3 regions of the Pseudoalteromonas sp. DL-6 genome follow, and region 1 is predicted to be linked to each of the others. Evidence: predicted binding sites of a transcription regulator. Region 1 holds the regulator's gene; each other region holds the start of a gene.
What was found. Region 1 encodes sigma-54, which starts transcription at its own class of promoters, with help from an activator protein. Its sites were predicted from a motif close to GTTGGCACGNNNNTNGNNT; they were not measured.
Positions count from the first base shown of each region.

Region 2: the regulator sigma-54 is predicted to act here: its motif matches at 3,373-3,391, upstream of fliE (flagellar hook-basal body complex protein FliE).
Region 3: the regulator sigma-54 is predicted to act here: its motif matches at 2,402-2,420, upstream of flgJ (flagellar assembly peptidoglycan hydrolase FlgJ).

Region 1 is NZ_CP019770.1:464,100-469,301, forward strand. Features, by position in the region: gene mgtE (magnesium transporter) at 1-422, opposite strand, end outside; gene B1F84_RS02125 (HPr family phosphocarrier protein) at 563-835, opposite strand; gene rapZ (RNase adapter RapZ) at 853-1,695, opposite strand; gene ptsN (PTS IIA-like nitrogen regulatory protein PtsN) at 1,715-2,167, opposite strand; gene hpf (ribosome hibernation promoting factor) at 2,172-2,459, opposite strand; gene B1F84_RS02145 (RNA polymerase factor sigma-54) at 2,486-3,985, opposite strand; gene lptB (LPS export ABC transporter ATP-binding protein) at 4,320-5,045, opposite strand; gene lptA (lipopolysaccharide transport periplasmic protein LptA) at 5,042-5,202, opposite strand, start outside.
Region 2 is NZ_CP019770.1:2,327,762-2,332,963, reverse strand. Features, by position in the region: gene B1F84_RS10885 (DNA-3-methyladenine glycosylase I) at 25-612, opposite strand; gene B1F84_RS10880 (ATP-binding protein) at 742-1,857, shown strand; gene B1F84_RS10875 (sigma-54 dependent transcriptional regulator) at 1,850-3,274, shown strand; gene fliE (flagellar hook-basal body complex protein FliE) at 3,431-3,763, shown strand; gene fliF (flagellar basal-body MS-ring/collar protein FliF) at 3,784-5,202, shown strand, end outside.
Region 3 is NZ_CP019770.1:2,342,633-2,347,834, reverse strand. Features, by position in the region: gene flgG (flagellar basal-body rod protein FlgG) at 1-328, shown strand, start outside; gene flgH (flagellar basal body L-ring protein FlgH) at 343-1,026, shown strand; gene B1F84_RS10940 (flagellar basal body P-ring protein FlgI) at 1,039-2,133, shown strand; gene flgJ (flagellar assembly peptidoglycan hydrolase FlgJ) at 2,458-3,453, shown strand; gene flgK (flagellar hook-associated protein FlgK) at 3,455-5,202, shown strand, end outside.

The DNA.
Region 1 (5,202 bases):
GCGCCAGCAGAGCGCTCCTGATAGGATAGAGCTTGTGTTGCACGTTCTCTATCTTGAATATCCATAGCGCTGACAACGTCTTTATAAACGGTGTCAGGCAGGCTACGTAGTACTTCCCCTAAATCATCATGGCCCATGTCTTCTGTTGCAGCCGCAATGTGCTCAGGTGCCATTTGCGCAATAATACCCAAACGTACGTCTTCAGAGAGCTCTTCAAGTACATCGCCCTGTACATCAGGATCAACCAGTTGCCAGAGCATGCGACGAATTTTATGGGGAGATGATTCTAAAAGAAGTGCGGTATCACAAGGTGCCGTTTTTGCTAGCATGCGCCTAACTTGAACAAATTGACCACTATTTAGTGACTTAGTCACCTGTTTTAGTTGTTGTAGTGGAATATCTTGTTCTAAAGCTTCAGGCATTGGCGTCCTTAATTAAATTTTATTACATAGTGGAAGGGTTATGAATGCTATTCAATTTTAGTTTATCTTACTTTATATGAGCAAACTACCTCAACCACTATTAACCTTAGCTTAGGATGATGATTTAATGATGAACTATTTTATTCTTGCTCATTAAATCGTTGGTCAATGAGCTCACCAATTGCATTAAGTGCAGGTTCTGCGTCAGGGCCTTCACATACTACCTTCACTTCTTTGCCTTGACTGCTCTCTAGTAACATAAGTGCTAATACACTATCGCCAGCGGCTTGTTTATCGTCTTGAAATAAAGTGATTGAGGCATCAAATTGCACAGAAAGCTGTGCCAGTACTGTTGCCGCTCTGGCATGCAGGCCTAATTTGTTTTTTATTAAAAATGTGTTTTCTAACCGCATTACTATTCTCTTTGATGTTATTCTTGTTCTCTGTGACGAATTTTTACATTAGGATGACTCATTGCAAAACTTTCACCTATAGTTTGCGCTAAGTAAACAGAACGGTGTTGCCCACCAGTACAACCAATGGCTATGGTCAAATAGCTGCGGTTATTTCTTTCTAAATGCGGCAACCATGTTTGTACAAAGGTTTGAATTTGCCATGTAAATTTTTGTACTATGCTGTGGCTGGCTAGGTAGTCTTTTACCGGTTGATCTAGCCCTGTGAGTGGCTTAAGTTCAGGCTCCCAATGCGGGTTTGGTAAAAATCGGGCATCGAATACGTAATCTGCTTCTTTGGGTATACCGTGCTTAAAACCAAATGACTCAAAGGTAATGATCAGTTGTTTGTCTTTTTTACCGAGTATTTTTTCACGGATAGACTCAGCCAGCTGATGCACACTTAAATCAGTGGTATCAATCATATGATCAGCATGATTGATCAAAACATCCAGTAGTTGTTTTTCTTTTTTTATTGCTAAATCAAGCGGTAGAGAATCAATAGAAAGAGGGTGAAGACGCCTAGTTTCCGAAAAGCGTTTAATTAATGTTTGATCGTCACTGTCTAAATAAAACACCGTTGGTTTAGTGAAACCAGGTAAATATTCAATGATTTCATTAAACTGTTGCTGCTCTTTAGGTAAGTTACGCACATCAACACTTACGGCAATTTTGTTGTAGCTGTCGGAAACACTTCGAACAAGAGATGGTAATAAATTTAAAGGAATATTATCTACACAATAATAACCTAAATCCTCAACAACCCGTAACGCAACAGATTTACCAGAACCTGAGCGACCACTTATTATTATTAATTCCATTTATCACCCTTTATTGTTACTACGGTTGACTGACAATGACTTGATACAGCTCATTGTCGGATTTTGCCGCCCGTAATTGCTTACAAAATTCTTTATCGTTGAGCTTATCTGCAATGGTAGCTAAGGTCTTTAAATGCTGTTGATTGTCACCGTCTGGGACAATTAAGGCAACAAAAATGTCGACCGGTCGGTTATCTATCGCATCAAAATTAATAGCCGTTTCGCTCACCAGTATAAGTGCAAGAGGCTCTTGTGCACCACTCATACGACCATGTGGAATTGCAATTCCTCGGCCTATACCTGTACTCCCTAGTTTTTCTCTGGCGGTTAACGCGTTAAGAATATCTTGTTGTGTTAAATAGGGCAGTTTATTGTGAGCCAATTCACTGATAAATTCTAAAATTCTTTTTTTACTATTAAAAAGGACCGCAGCTTTACTGCAGTCCTGACAGATAAGTGAGCTTAGTTTCATAGTGTTAGTGTCGAGCAAGTTTCTCTTTGTGTTTAATTACTTGACGATCTAGCTTGTCAATCAGCGAGTCTATAGCGGCATACATATCTTGGTGTTCAGTAGAAGCAAAAATCTCAGCGCCACTAACATGAACGGTTGCTTCGGCTTTTTGGTTTAGTTTTTCTACATCGAGAATAACGTGCACATTCGTTATGTGATCAGTGTGCCTCTGCAGCTTTGCAAATTTACTATTTACGTAGTCTCTAAGCGAGTCAGTAATATCTACATGGCGACCAGTTAAGTTCAGTTGCATAAACATTTTCCTCTTTGTTGTACGCCTTAAATCAAACTTTTTCGTTGATTCGACGGGGGAATAGCTAGAGATTCGCGATATTTTGCAATAGTTCTCCTTGCTACTTTAATTCCTTGCTCTGCCAATATATCTGCAATTTTACTATCACTCAATGGTTTAGCTGAGTTTTCTGCAGCGATTAATTTTTTAATTAATGCGCGTATTGCTGTAGATGAACATTCGCCACCATTTTCAGTGCTTACATGGCTTGAAAAGAAATATTTAAGCTCAAAAATACCGCGTGGTGTGTGCATGTATTTTTGCGTAGTAACACGTGAAATAGTCGATTCGTGCATTTCTACCATTTCGGCCACGTCATTAAGTACCATAGGCTTCATCGCCTCAGGACCATGTTCAAAAAAGGCCTGTTGTTGCTGCACAATACAGTTAGTTACTTTAAGTAGCGTGTCGTTTCTACTTTCTAGACTTTTTATAAACCATTTTGCTTCTTGCAAGTGTGAGCGAATAAACTGGCTATCACCACTTGATTTAACAGTACGTGACATAGCCGCATATTGGCTGTTTACCCTAATTTTAGGCATGCTATCAGGGTTTAGTTCAACCACCCAACGCCCTTTAATTTTTTTAACCGACACATCAGGAATAACATACTCTGACTCTTCTCTGACAATAGTGTCCGCCGGTTTTGGGCTAAGGGTATGAATTAACGTCATGATCTCTTTAAGCTCATCTTCTTTGAGCTTAGTTTTTTTCATTAACGTGCGATAATCACGTGCAGCCAGCAAATCAATATGATCGGTTAAGATCATTTTTGTTTCGTTTAAAAAAGGCGTGTCTTTATCAAACTGATTAAGTTGAATACACAAGCACTCTTGTAAACTACGCGCGGCTATTCCTACCGGATCAAATAATTGAATACGCTTTAATACCGCTTCTATTTCATCAAGTTCAACTTCATCTTCGTCATCGTTTTCTTGATTAAAGCTCTCTAAAATTTCTTCACAGCTAAGGGTTAAAATACCTGAGTCGTCCACGGCTTCTACTATTGCAATCGCAATGGCTTCATCTGTAGGACTAAATGGCGTCAGTTGCAATTGCCACATTAAATATTCATGCAGCGTTTCAGTTGAAGAGCCTTGATAAATTGATTCATCTTCAGGCATCGGTCCCGATGAAGAGACAGGTGCTGCGCTCATGTATTCATCCCATGTAACATCCATTGCCATATCATCGCTAATGGTGTCTTTGCTCATGGCTTCGCCGCTGTCTTGCTCATACTCGCTAGGTTTTTCGTCAGCTGAAGCACTTAGCGTTGATTCATTGTTATCGGCTTTTTGTTCGTTTTTACCCGCAGCATCTTCGCTGTAATCTTGTTCTTCAACTTCAAGCAAGGGATTGCTATCGAGCGCTTCTTGAATTTCTTGCTGGAGATCCAATGTACTGAGCTGCAATAAGCGAATTGCTTGTTGCAACTGTGGAGTCATTGTAAGTTGCTGGCCCATGCGCAGCTGTAATGATTGCCTCATTTATCTCTAACAATCCTTTTAAATTACGGTCTGTTGACCTTTACGGATTAAAATTCGTTCAAACTAGGGGCGGTTTAATCGCGGCGCGAGGTTTGTAACCTAGTGGGCTAAGTCAAAACCGAGCAACAAAAAGTAAATCGTCCCTAGGCAGAACCCGAAGGGCAGCGCCTGTTTGGCATTGATGCTGCGTTATCGCCTATTTATGGGGAATACCACATCACATAGGCTCTGCCTTGCCTAAATACCAAACAGACTGCTGCAAATTCAACCTTGAAAGGTCAACAGACCTAAGTATAATTAATCTTAGCAGATGCTTAGTGGAATAACACACATATTAGAGCTTGAACTGCTCGCCCAAATAAACATCGCGTACTGTTTTATCGTTTAATACATATTCTGGAGTGCCTGATGCAATTAACTCCCCATGAGAAACTATGTAGGCTTTTTCACAAACATCAAGTGTTTCGCGTACGTTGTGATCTGTGATCAATACGCCAATCCCTCGATTCTTAAGGTGCTCTATAATCTTTTTAATATCTAATACAGAGATAGGATCAACCCCTGCAAAGGGTTCGTCTAATAGTATAAATTTAGGGTTTGCTGCTAATGCCCGGGCAATTTCAACGCGGCGACGTTCACCGCCTGATAGGGCCATACCTTGGCTTTCACGAATATGCTGAATGCTAAATTCATCAAGTAAATTATTTAAGGTATCTTCACGTTGTTGTTTATTAAGCTCTTTACGTGTTTCTAAAATAGCCATTAAGTTTTGGTAAACCGTCAGCTTTCTAAAAATCGATGATTCTTGTGGTAAGTAACCAATCCCTAGGCGAGCTCGGCTATGCATAGGTAATAAAGTGATATCTTGATCATCTATTGATATTTTACCTTTATCGCTCGGTACAAGACCTACAATCATGTAAAAGGTCGTGGTTTTACCTGCGCCATTGGGGCCAAGTAAACCGACAATACTGCCAGCTTCAACTTCTAGGCCAACATTTTTCACCACTTCACGGCCTTTATAGCTTTTTGCTAATAGCTCTGCTTTTAATGTGCTCATGGTTGGCCTTTATCGTCTTCTTTTTTGTTTTCAACAGGCACCAAAATGGTGTGTACACGATCGGTTGAATTTTCATCTTTTTCTGCGCTAATCAACTGCTGCTCTATATCGTAGGTGATACTTTTAGCGGTAATTTTTTGACCTGCTTGAGCGATAC
Region 2 (5,202 bases), 1.4 Mb from region 1:
TACCTCGTGTCTCGTAACCCGCTCCTAGCCGAGCTTTTTAATTTCTTCCTTCCTAAAACAATTATTACTATGATCGTTGACCATTCCACACGCCTGCATATAGGCATACACTGTGGTTGGGCCTAAAAATTTAAAGCCACGCTTTTTTAAATCTTTTGCAAATAATGTTGATGCCTCAGTAACTGCGGGGTAATCGGCCAGCGTTTCTAAATCGTTTACCTGAGGTTTATTTCCAACAAACCGCCACTGATAATCACTAAAGCTGCCAAATTCTTCTTGAATAGTAATAAAGCATTTTGCGTTATTAATTGCTGCGACAATTTTTAAGCGATTGCGAACTATACCCACATTTTGCATTAATTTTTCTATGTCGTGTTCAGTAAAGGCCGCTATTTTGCGTACATCAAAATTGGCGAAGGCATTTTTATAATTCTCACGCTTTTTTAATATGGTATACCAGCTGAGTCCCGCTTGTGCCGATTCTAATGTCAAAAACTCAAAAAGTAGTTGATCGTCATACACAGGAACGCCCCATTCATGGTCATGGTAATCCACATAGTCGGGCTTTGAGGTATCTAACCATGGGCAGCGGCAGTGAGTCTCTTTATTCATGCATGTTCCTTTGCGCGTCATTTTTACGACACACGTTTTGTTGGTTTAATTTATTGAATTTACTAGTAAATAATTTTGGTACACATTGTGCATTAGCCATTGCATCTACATTATTTTAGAGAGTTGATTATGGCCCTTGCAAGTGTGCTAAAACCCCAGTTTATTTCTGCTAATCAGTATAACCCATGTTTACTGCAAGAGGAGTATGTTGGTGAGTTGAGTGATTTGCGTCAACAGGCAAGTTGGCTTTCTCATTTAGTTGATACTATGCCTGCGGGCGTGATTGTACTCGATGGTAAAGGAATGATTGCTAAGGCGAACCAAATTGCTATCGATATGCTCGGTGAACCATTAGAAGGGGAGAAATGGTTTAGCGTTATTCAGCGCTCATTTCGCCCTCATCAAGATGATGGTCATGAAGTGTCGTTAAAAGATGGGCGCTTAATAAAGCTCGATATTACTGCGCTTGCGCCAGAGCCTGGGCAACTTATACTAATGACCGACTTAACCGAAACCCGACGCTTACAAAAGCGGGTAGCGCATATGCAGCGTTTAAGCGCGTTAGGTAAAATGGTCGCATCTTTGGCTCATCAAGTGCGTACTCCTTTATCGGCGGCTATGTTATACGCTGCCAACTTAGGCTCAAAGCGTTTACCAGAAGCCTCACGCGGCAGTTTTCACACTAAATTAATGTCTCGTTTAAAAGATTTAGAAACCCAAGTAAACGACATGCTGCTATTTGCCAAAAGTGGTGATCAGCAGGTGGTTGAGCAAGTGTCGATGCAACAGTTACTCAGTGAAGTTAAAGCCGGTGCTGATGCCATGGTAGCGCTCAATGATAGCGAATTAAATGTAAGCTTACCTGAACCCGATATAGAAATTATGGGTAATAAAACCGCATTGGCAAGCGCTATTCAAAATCTTATTCATAACAGTATTCAAGTTATCGGCAGTGACGCTCAGGTGCAGCTTAGCGCTTTGCGCGATAAGCAAAACGCTGACTTTGTGCGCATTAGCGTTAGTGACAATGGTCCAGGTATTGACCTAGGCCAGAGCGAGAAAATATTTGAGCCTTTTTATACCACTAAAAGCCAAGGTACAGGCTTAGGGCTTGCCGTTGTTAGTTCGGTAGCCGGTGCACACCAAGGGCGGGTTGAGGCAAACAACAACCCACATGGGGGAGCAATTTTCAGTATGTTGCTGCCTATTAGTGTCACATCTAAATTAGGGGAGTCACATGAGTAACACTATTTTAGTTGTAGAAGACGACGCCGGACTTCGTGAAGCATTAATTGATACTTTAGAAATGTCGGGCATCGCTTGCATAGCAGCCAACAGTGCTGAGCAAGCCATGTTGCTATTAAAAAAAGACGCATTTTCACTGGTGGTCAGTGATGTGCAAATGGGCGCAATGAGTGGCCTAGATTTATTACGTAGTATTAAATTAAATCACCCTGATTTACCCGTACTGATGATGACAGCCTATGCCACCATTGATGATGCGGTTGAGGCAATGCGCTTAGGCGCCATCGATTATATGGCTAAGCCATTTGCCCCAGAAGTCTTATTGAATATGGTGAGCCGTTACTTGCCTGAAAAGGAAAAAGAAACAGACGGTCCCATTGTTGCCGATCCTAGTAGTATTCAATTACTCGAACTTGCTAGTAAAGTGGCGCGTTCAGATGCCAGTGTGATGGTGCTTGGGCCAAGTGGCTCAGGTAAAGAAGTGCTGGCGCGCTATATTCATGACAAGTCAAAGCGCTGTAATGAACCGTTTGTAGCGATTAACTGTGCTGCTATTCCGGAAAACATGCTTGAAGCTACTTTATTTGGCTACGAAAAAGGCGCGTTTACCGGTGCCATTCAGGCCTGTCCAGGTAAGTTTGAACAAGCGCAGGGAGGAACTATCTTACTTGATGAAATTACCGAGATGGATTTAGGCTTACAAGCCAAATTACTGCGGGTATTGCAAGAACGCGAAGTTGAGCGTTTAGGTGGTCGAAAAACTATTTCACTAGATGTACGTGTGCTTGCTACCAGTAACCGCGAATTAAAAGAGGCAGTTGCTGATAATCAGTTCCGCGAAGATTTATATTATCGACTTAATGTTTTCCCTTTGCTGTGGCGGCCTCTGTGTGAACGCCCAGGTGATATTATTGTGCTGGCGAAACACTTAATTGAACGCCATTTAAGTAAAAGTAAAGAGCCAATGGCGTACCTAGATACAAGCGCTGAACAAAAACTGCTTAGCCATAGCTGGCCGGGTAATGTTCGTGAACTGGATAACGTTATCCAACGCGCTTTAATTTTACGCAGTGGCAGTACTATTGATGAGCATGCGATTTTTATCGAAAATTTAACGCCAACTCAGTTTGTGGTTGAAACAACGTCAGTGCCTGAGCCTACAAATAATAGCTTCAGTAATGCTTATTATGATGAAAAAACAATACCCGAAGATGAACAAAAAAATGATTTGCTCGCCTTAGACACGGGGAGTTATAAAGATGAGCTTAAAGATAAAGAACATCGCATTATTTTAGAAACCTTGGCGCGTTGTCAAGGAAAGCGTAAAGAAGTGGCCGAAACCTTAGGTATTAGTCCACGTACTTTACGTTACAAATTAGCGCAAATGCGCGACTTAGGTATTTCCCTCCCTGCATAACTTCAACAGCCCTAGATCTAAGTAACTGATTTTAGGGCTGTCAAAACTCTGACTACGCAAAATAACAGCTTAAACCCATGTTTTAATTGGTTTTTATTTTTGGCATGTTTTGTGCTTTATTCTCTTTAAGAGTTTACTGCATTATCAGAGACAATTATGAAAATTCAAAACAGTGCTTTATTTCAAGAAATGCAATCTATGGCTTCAGAAGCCACGCGTAATAATCAAGTTAATAACTTACCAACGCAAGTGCAATCAACGTCTACAGCGCAATTTGGTGATATGCTGAGTAATGCACTAAATACAGTGCATGAGTTACAGCAAGACACAGGACAAAAAGTAAAAGCAGTAGAGACTGGCGACAGAAGCGTATCGCTTGCTGAAGCAATGATTGCTTCGCAAAAGTCTTCTGTGGCATTTGAAGCTACGGTACAGGTTCGTAATAAGCTTGTTGAATCTTACAAAGAAATTATGAACATGCCTGTTTAACTAGGTAGTGGAGAATTATTGTGGCGCAATCTAATCAATCTACAGATCTGGCACTTGCTGATGGCATGATGGAGCAAAGTGAAAACGAAGATCAACAAGAGCAAAAGTCAGGCTATTTCAGCGCCCTTGGCGGTGTTGATGTTTTACGTCAAATTACCCTGATTGTTGCATTGGCCATTTGTTTAGCCATTGCTATTTTCGTTATTATTTGGGCTCGTCAGCCAGATATGCGCCCATTAGGTAAAATGCAAACCCAAGAGTTAATAGAAACACTCGACTTTTTAGATGCGCAAAAAATTGACTACCAGCTTGATGGTAATGTGGTTTCAGTTGATGAAACAGAGTATCAAAATATTAAGTTACTGATGACCCGTGAAGGTTTAGATCAAGGGCCGACATCAGGTAGCGATATTATTATGCAAGATATGGGGTTTGGGGTAAGCCAACGTTTAGAACGTGAGCGCCTTAAACATGGCCGTGAGCAACAACTTGCCCGTACTATAGAAGAGCTAAACAATGTTACTCGCGCCAAGGTGTTGTTAGCTATTCCAAAAGAAAATGTGTTCGCTCGTCGAGAGAAAAAACCTTCTGCAACTGTTGTACTTACGCTTAAGCGTGGTCGCTCACTAGATAGCGAAGAAGTTGACTCAGTAGTTGATATGATTGCTTCTGCGGTACAAGGCCTGGAGCCTTCTCGCGTAACGGTGACCGATCAAAACGGCCGTTTATTAAATTCAGGTTCACAAACCTCTCTGGCTGCACGCTCTCGTAAAGAGTACGACCTAGAGCGCAAACGTGAACAAGAATACCTAGAAAAAATTGACAGCATTTTAATTCCCGTCGTTGGCTTGGGTAATTACACCGCCCAAGTAGATTTAAGCATGGACTTTAGTTCAATAGAAGAAACACAAAAACGCTATAATCCAGATTTACCAGCGGTAAGAAGTGAAACCACTTTTGAAGAAAATAATATAGGTGGTCTAGCGGTAGGTATTCCTGGTGCACTCACTAATCAGCCTCCGGTAAATTCAACGATACCTGAAGATGCGATGGCTGGTGGTGCGGGCACTGCTACGTCACCAAGTCGTACTCACAAAGAAGCTACCCGTAACTATGAACTCGATACCACTATTTCACATAAGCGTCAGCAAACCGGTGTGATCCGCAGAATAAGTGTGTCCGTGGCGGTCGATTACTTACCTACGGTGGGTGAAAATGGTGAAACAACCATGACACCACGCTCGGTAGAAGCTTTGTCAAATATTCGTCGCTTGTTACAAGGTGGCGTAGGCTTTGATATGCAACGTGGCGATGCTCTTGAAGTAGTAACCGTGCCATTTGTTCGTGAAGACTCAGCGCTTGATTTTGAATTGCCTTTATGGGAACAAGACTGGTTTATGAAAATGATGCGCTTAGTATTAGGTGCGCTGGTTATTATT
Region 3 (5,202 bases), 1.4 Mb from region 1:
AGACGGTGAAGTGTCAGTTCGCGTTAAAGGTCAGGCCGAAAACGTGGTTATTGGTCAGATCACGATTAGTGATTTTATTAATCCGTCGGGCCTTGAGCCTATAGGGCAAAACTTATATACCGAAACCGCTGTAAGTGGTGCGCCTGTTCAAGGTAACCCAGGTGTTGAAGGTTTAGGTACGATTATTCAAGGTTCACTTGAAACATCAAATGTAAATGTGACCGAAGAGTTAGTTAATTTGATTGAAACGCAGCGCGTTTATGAGATGAACTCAAAAGTGATCTCAGCCGTTGATGAAATGATGAGTTATATCAATCAACAGTTATAGTTTTGGGGGATTGTATGCGTAATATTATGTTATTTACAGTAGGGACTTTACTATTAAGTGGTTGTGTAGCTACACAAAATAATGAGGTAGTACAAGACGATCCCTATTATGCACCTATGTATCCAGAGCCTAATATGGAGCCAGTAGTCGCAACCGGCTCTTTGTTCAGTACTCAATTATCGAATGATCTTTATGCCGATAAAAAAGCACTGCGAACAGGCGATATCATTACTGTTAAATTACAAGAGTCAACTCAAGCGACTAAAGCAGCTAAAACAGAAACGGATAAAGAAACCGATGCCAGCCTCGACCCTGTGATTGGCTTAGGTGGTTTACCTGTGAATATTGGCGGCGATAGCATTCAATTTGGTATTGGCAGTGACTCCTCATTTAAAGGTGACTCAAAATCAAATCAATCAAATAGCTTAGTTGGCGATATTTCGGTTAACGTAATGCGAGTACTACCAAATGGTAATTTAGTGATTCGCGGTGAAAAATGGCTAACGTTAAACACCGGTGAAGAATTTATTCGCTTAGAAGGGTTAGTGCGTCCACAAGATGTCAATGCCGATAATACCGTTGAGTCTAATCGAATTGCGAATGCGCGTATTCAGTACTCAGGTAAGGGCCAAACACAAGAGGCACAAAGCCCAGGTTGGTTAACGCGTTTCTTTAGTAGCTCATTGTTTCCCTTTTAGAGGACATTCGACATGAATGGTTTTAAAGTTTTTTGTTTTATGGTGCTACTAGGCTGGCAATTTACTGCCAGTGCTGAGCGAATTAAAGATGTGTCTATGGTCGAAGGGGTGCGCTCAAACCAATTAGTGGGCTATGGCTTAGTTGTTGGTTTACCAGGCACCGGTGAGCAAAGCCGTTTTACCGAGCAAAGCTTTAAAGGCATGCTTAATAGTTTTGGTATTACGTTACCTTCTAGTTTAAAGCCAAAAATTAAAAATGTAGCAGCGGTTGCTGTTCATGCTGAACTCCCCCCATTTAGAAAGCCAGGGCAAACCATAGATATAACTGTATCATCGATTGGCAGTGCAGGCAGCTTGCGCGGTGGCACATTACTACAAACATTCTTAAAAGGGGTTGATGGTAATGTTTACGCCATCGCTCAAGGCAGTTTAATTGTAGGTGGCTTAGGCGCTGAAGGCCTTGATGGTAGTCGCGTTGTGATTAATACGCCAACAGTAGGACGTGTACCAAATGGTGCAACCGTTGAACGTGCTGTTAAAAGCCCATTTATGCAAAACGACTATATTACCTTTAATTTAAACCGTCCTGACTTTACTACTGCTAAACGTTTAGAGAAAACCATTAATGATTTAATTGGTCCAAATAGCGCTCAAGCACTCGATGCAGCTTCTATTCGTGTTATTGCACCTCGTGATGCCTCGCAACGTGTATCGTATTTATCAACTCTTGAAAACTTAGAGTTTAAGCCAGCAGATACTTCAGCAAAAATAATTGTTAACTCGCGTACCGGCACTATTGTTATAGGTAAAAATGTAAAATTACAACCTGCGGCAATTACCCATGGAGGTTTAACAGTAACGATTGCTGAGCAGCAAAATGTTGCGCAGCCAAACCCTCTGGCCGAGGGGGAAACGGTGGTGACCCAACAAAGTATTATTGATGTTAATCAGGATGATTCACGCGCTTTTGTATTTGACCCAGGTGTGAGTCTTGATGATTTAGTTCGCGCAATTAATGAAGTTGGCGCTGCCCCTGGTGATTTAATGGCGATTCTTGAAGCACTTAAAGAAGCCGGCGCCATTAATGGCCAGCTTGTTGTAATTTAGTTTTATAAGACCCTATTTAGGGTCTTTAACAGTTAACCTAAAAAAGACGCGGCATAAAGCCGCTGCTACCACAGCAATAAACATTGAATTTAACCTTTCACAATAAGTAGCAGCGAGTTTACCTCGCGTCTCTCACTTAGTTTAATCTTTGCCTAGAACCTAGAACCTAGAACCTAGAACCTAGAACCTAGAACCTAGAACCTAGAACCTAGAACCTAGAACCTAGAACCTAGAACCTAGAACCTAGAACCTAGAACCTTTCAATTCTCTTGGCTCAATTATTGCATTTTATTAAGTATTATTAATTATTGTGTCAAAAAGCTGATGGAAACAAATCATCTAGATAAGCAAAACTTTTTTGATTTAGGCAACTTAGACTCTTTGCGTCGAGATGCTTTAAACAGCGGTGACGCATCAACCGATGAATCTAAAGCGGCGTTAAAAAAAGCAGCGGCACAATTTGAAGCTATTTTCACCCAAATGTTGCTTAAAAGTATGCGTAAAGCCAATGAGGCTTTCGAAGATAAAGAAAGCCCGTTTAATGCTAGTGGCGTTAAGTTTTTTGAAGAAATGCACGACCAACAGATGGCCACAGAGCTTTCATCAAATGGCTCTTTGGGTCTTGCAGATTTAATTGTGCAGCAACTATCGCCAGATGGAAAAAACTTTATGCCAGGCTCTGTTCTTCGCACCACATCAGATTTCTTTAGTGATCAACGTGCGGGTAGCACCTTACCTCATCAAGAAAATCAAAAGGTCACTGAAAAAGTGCCGCTCGTTGATTCAACTGAAAAAAGCGAACAAAACATAGCGTCTGGCACATTTGAAAGTGCTGAGGAATTTGTGAGCACAGTGTGGGAACACGCAAAAACAGCGGCTAAAAAAATTGGTTTAAATCCGGCGGTTATGGTCGCACAAGCAGCATTAGAAACTGGCTGGGGTAAACATATTATTAATAAAGGTGATGGTAATAGCTCAAACAATTTATTCAATATTAAGTCAGATAAAAGTTGGCAGGGTGAAAAAGCCAGTAAAGTTACTTTAGAGTTTGAGCAAGGTGCTGCTGTCAAAAAGCATGCAAACTTTAGAGCGTATGATTCGATAAAAGATAGCGTGAATGACTTTGTGGATTTTTTAACACAAAACCCGCGCTATCAAGATGCATTAAACAATACGGCAAAGCCGCATAAATTTTTAGACTCTTTACAGCAAGCTGGTTATGCAACCGACCCTAATTATGCAGACAAAATAAAAAGAGTGCTGAACAGTAACGAATTGAAGAATATCGCCACAAGCGTGATCCGCCAGGGAGTAGAGTAACATGTCGTTTAATTTATTAAACATTGCTAATTCAGGAATAAGAGCAAACTCTGAGTTATTGCAAACGACAAGTAAAAACATCGCAAATGTTAATACCGAAGGGTATGTACGTGAGCGCACCGAGTTTACCACCATGATTGATAATCAGGTAGGCCGTGGCCAAACGTATCGATTATTGAATGAGTTTGCGCAAAAGCAATTAAACCGAGATACCTCAAATAAAAGCTTTTTTGATCAATTTGTTAGTGAAGCGAGTCGAGTTGATCAAATCTTTTCAGAAAAATCAAATAGCTTATCAACTAGTATCAACTCAATGTTCAATAACGTACAAGAGGCTCTTAATCAACCTTCATCAACTGTTGCTCGTTCATTAGTGATGAGTGATGCGCAAAATCTGATTGATCAAATGGACAGGCTTGCAGGTATTGTTTCAGAGCAAAAAGCGGTGGTTAATGAGCAATTAGAAATTTTTTCGGAAGAGGCGAATACACTAATCGAAAGTATTAGTTCGTTGAACCAAGAAATTGCAGGTGTTCATGGTACCAAAAACGAAGCGGATGCGAGCTCAGCTTATAATGAGCGTGATAAAGCAATACGTGATTTATCTGAACTGATTGATATAGAAACACTCGATGGCCCCAATGGTGAAAAACAAGTATTTATGGGCTCAGGTGAAGCGGTTGTTATGCAAAATGGGTCATTCAACTTGTTCTCGATTAGTGGCGATCCAGATGCCAATTTTAAAGAGTTACGTTTAGATGTAAATGGCGGTCAAGCCGTGCCACTCGATATAGACCCTACTAAACTAAAAGGTAAAATTGGCGGTTTATTGGCATTTAGAGACGATATTTTGGTGCCTGCACAAAATCAAATAGGCCAGATGGGCATTGCACTTGCCGATTCGTTTAATCAGCAAAACCGTTTAGGGATGGATGCTAATGGTGAATTAGGTGGAGATATTTTTGAAATTCCAACGGTTAGTGCTTATGTTTATCAAGCAAATACCGGAACAGCTAATATGTCAGCAACTGTTGAGGCAGGTAAAGGCAGTGAACTACCAGCCAGTGACTTTGTGATCACTTATACGGGTAACCCTAATGAGGTGAGTATTCAGCCTATTGATAATAAAGGTGAGCCTTTAGGTACAGCGTCTTTAGCAACTATACCACCTAGTGGCATTATCGATTCAGCAGCGATTACTAGTGGGGAATCGTTTGGCTTAGAGCTTAATGTAACGGGAGCCGGTAATGCTGGGGATCAATTTCAGGTAAAACTTAACAGTGGCGCTGCGGGTAATATATCGTTGACCAGTGGTCGAGGTGAAGACATTGCCTTGGCCTCTCCAATTAGAACAGCAGATGGCCTTGATAATACAGGGACAGGTACTATTTCACCGGGTGATGTGAGCGATGTAACCACTGGCAGTTTTAGTAACCCTCTAGGGCTAGCAAATGGCCCTATTAGCATTGTTAAAACAGCTAATGCTAACGAATATCAACTGACTGACGGTAATGGCACGACCACGTTTACGGTTACACCGCCTGCTAATAATATACTCGCTCAAGCTGGAGCGCCTTACGATGGCTATGGTTTTGACTTTAATATTGAAGGTGTACCAGCTACAGGTGATACCTTTAATTTGGAATTTAATGAAGGCGGTTTTGATGATAACCGTAATGGCCAAAAGCTCGCAGATTTACAAAATACCGATTTAGTACGTCAAAATGTAGTGGCAAGTGCCTCAGCCGA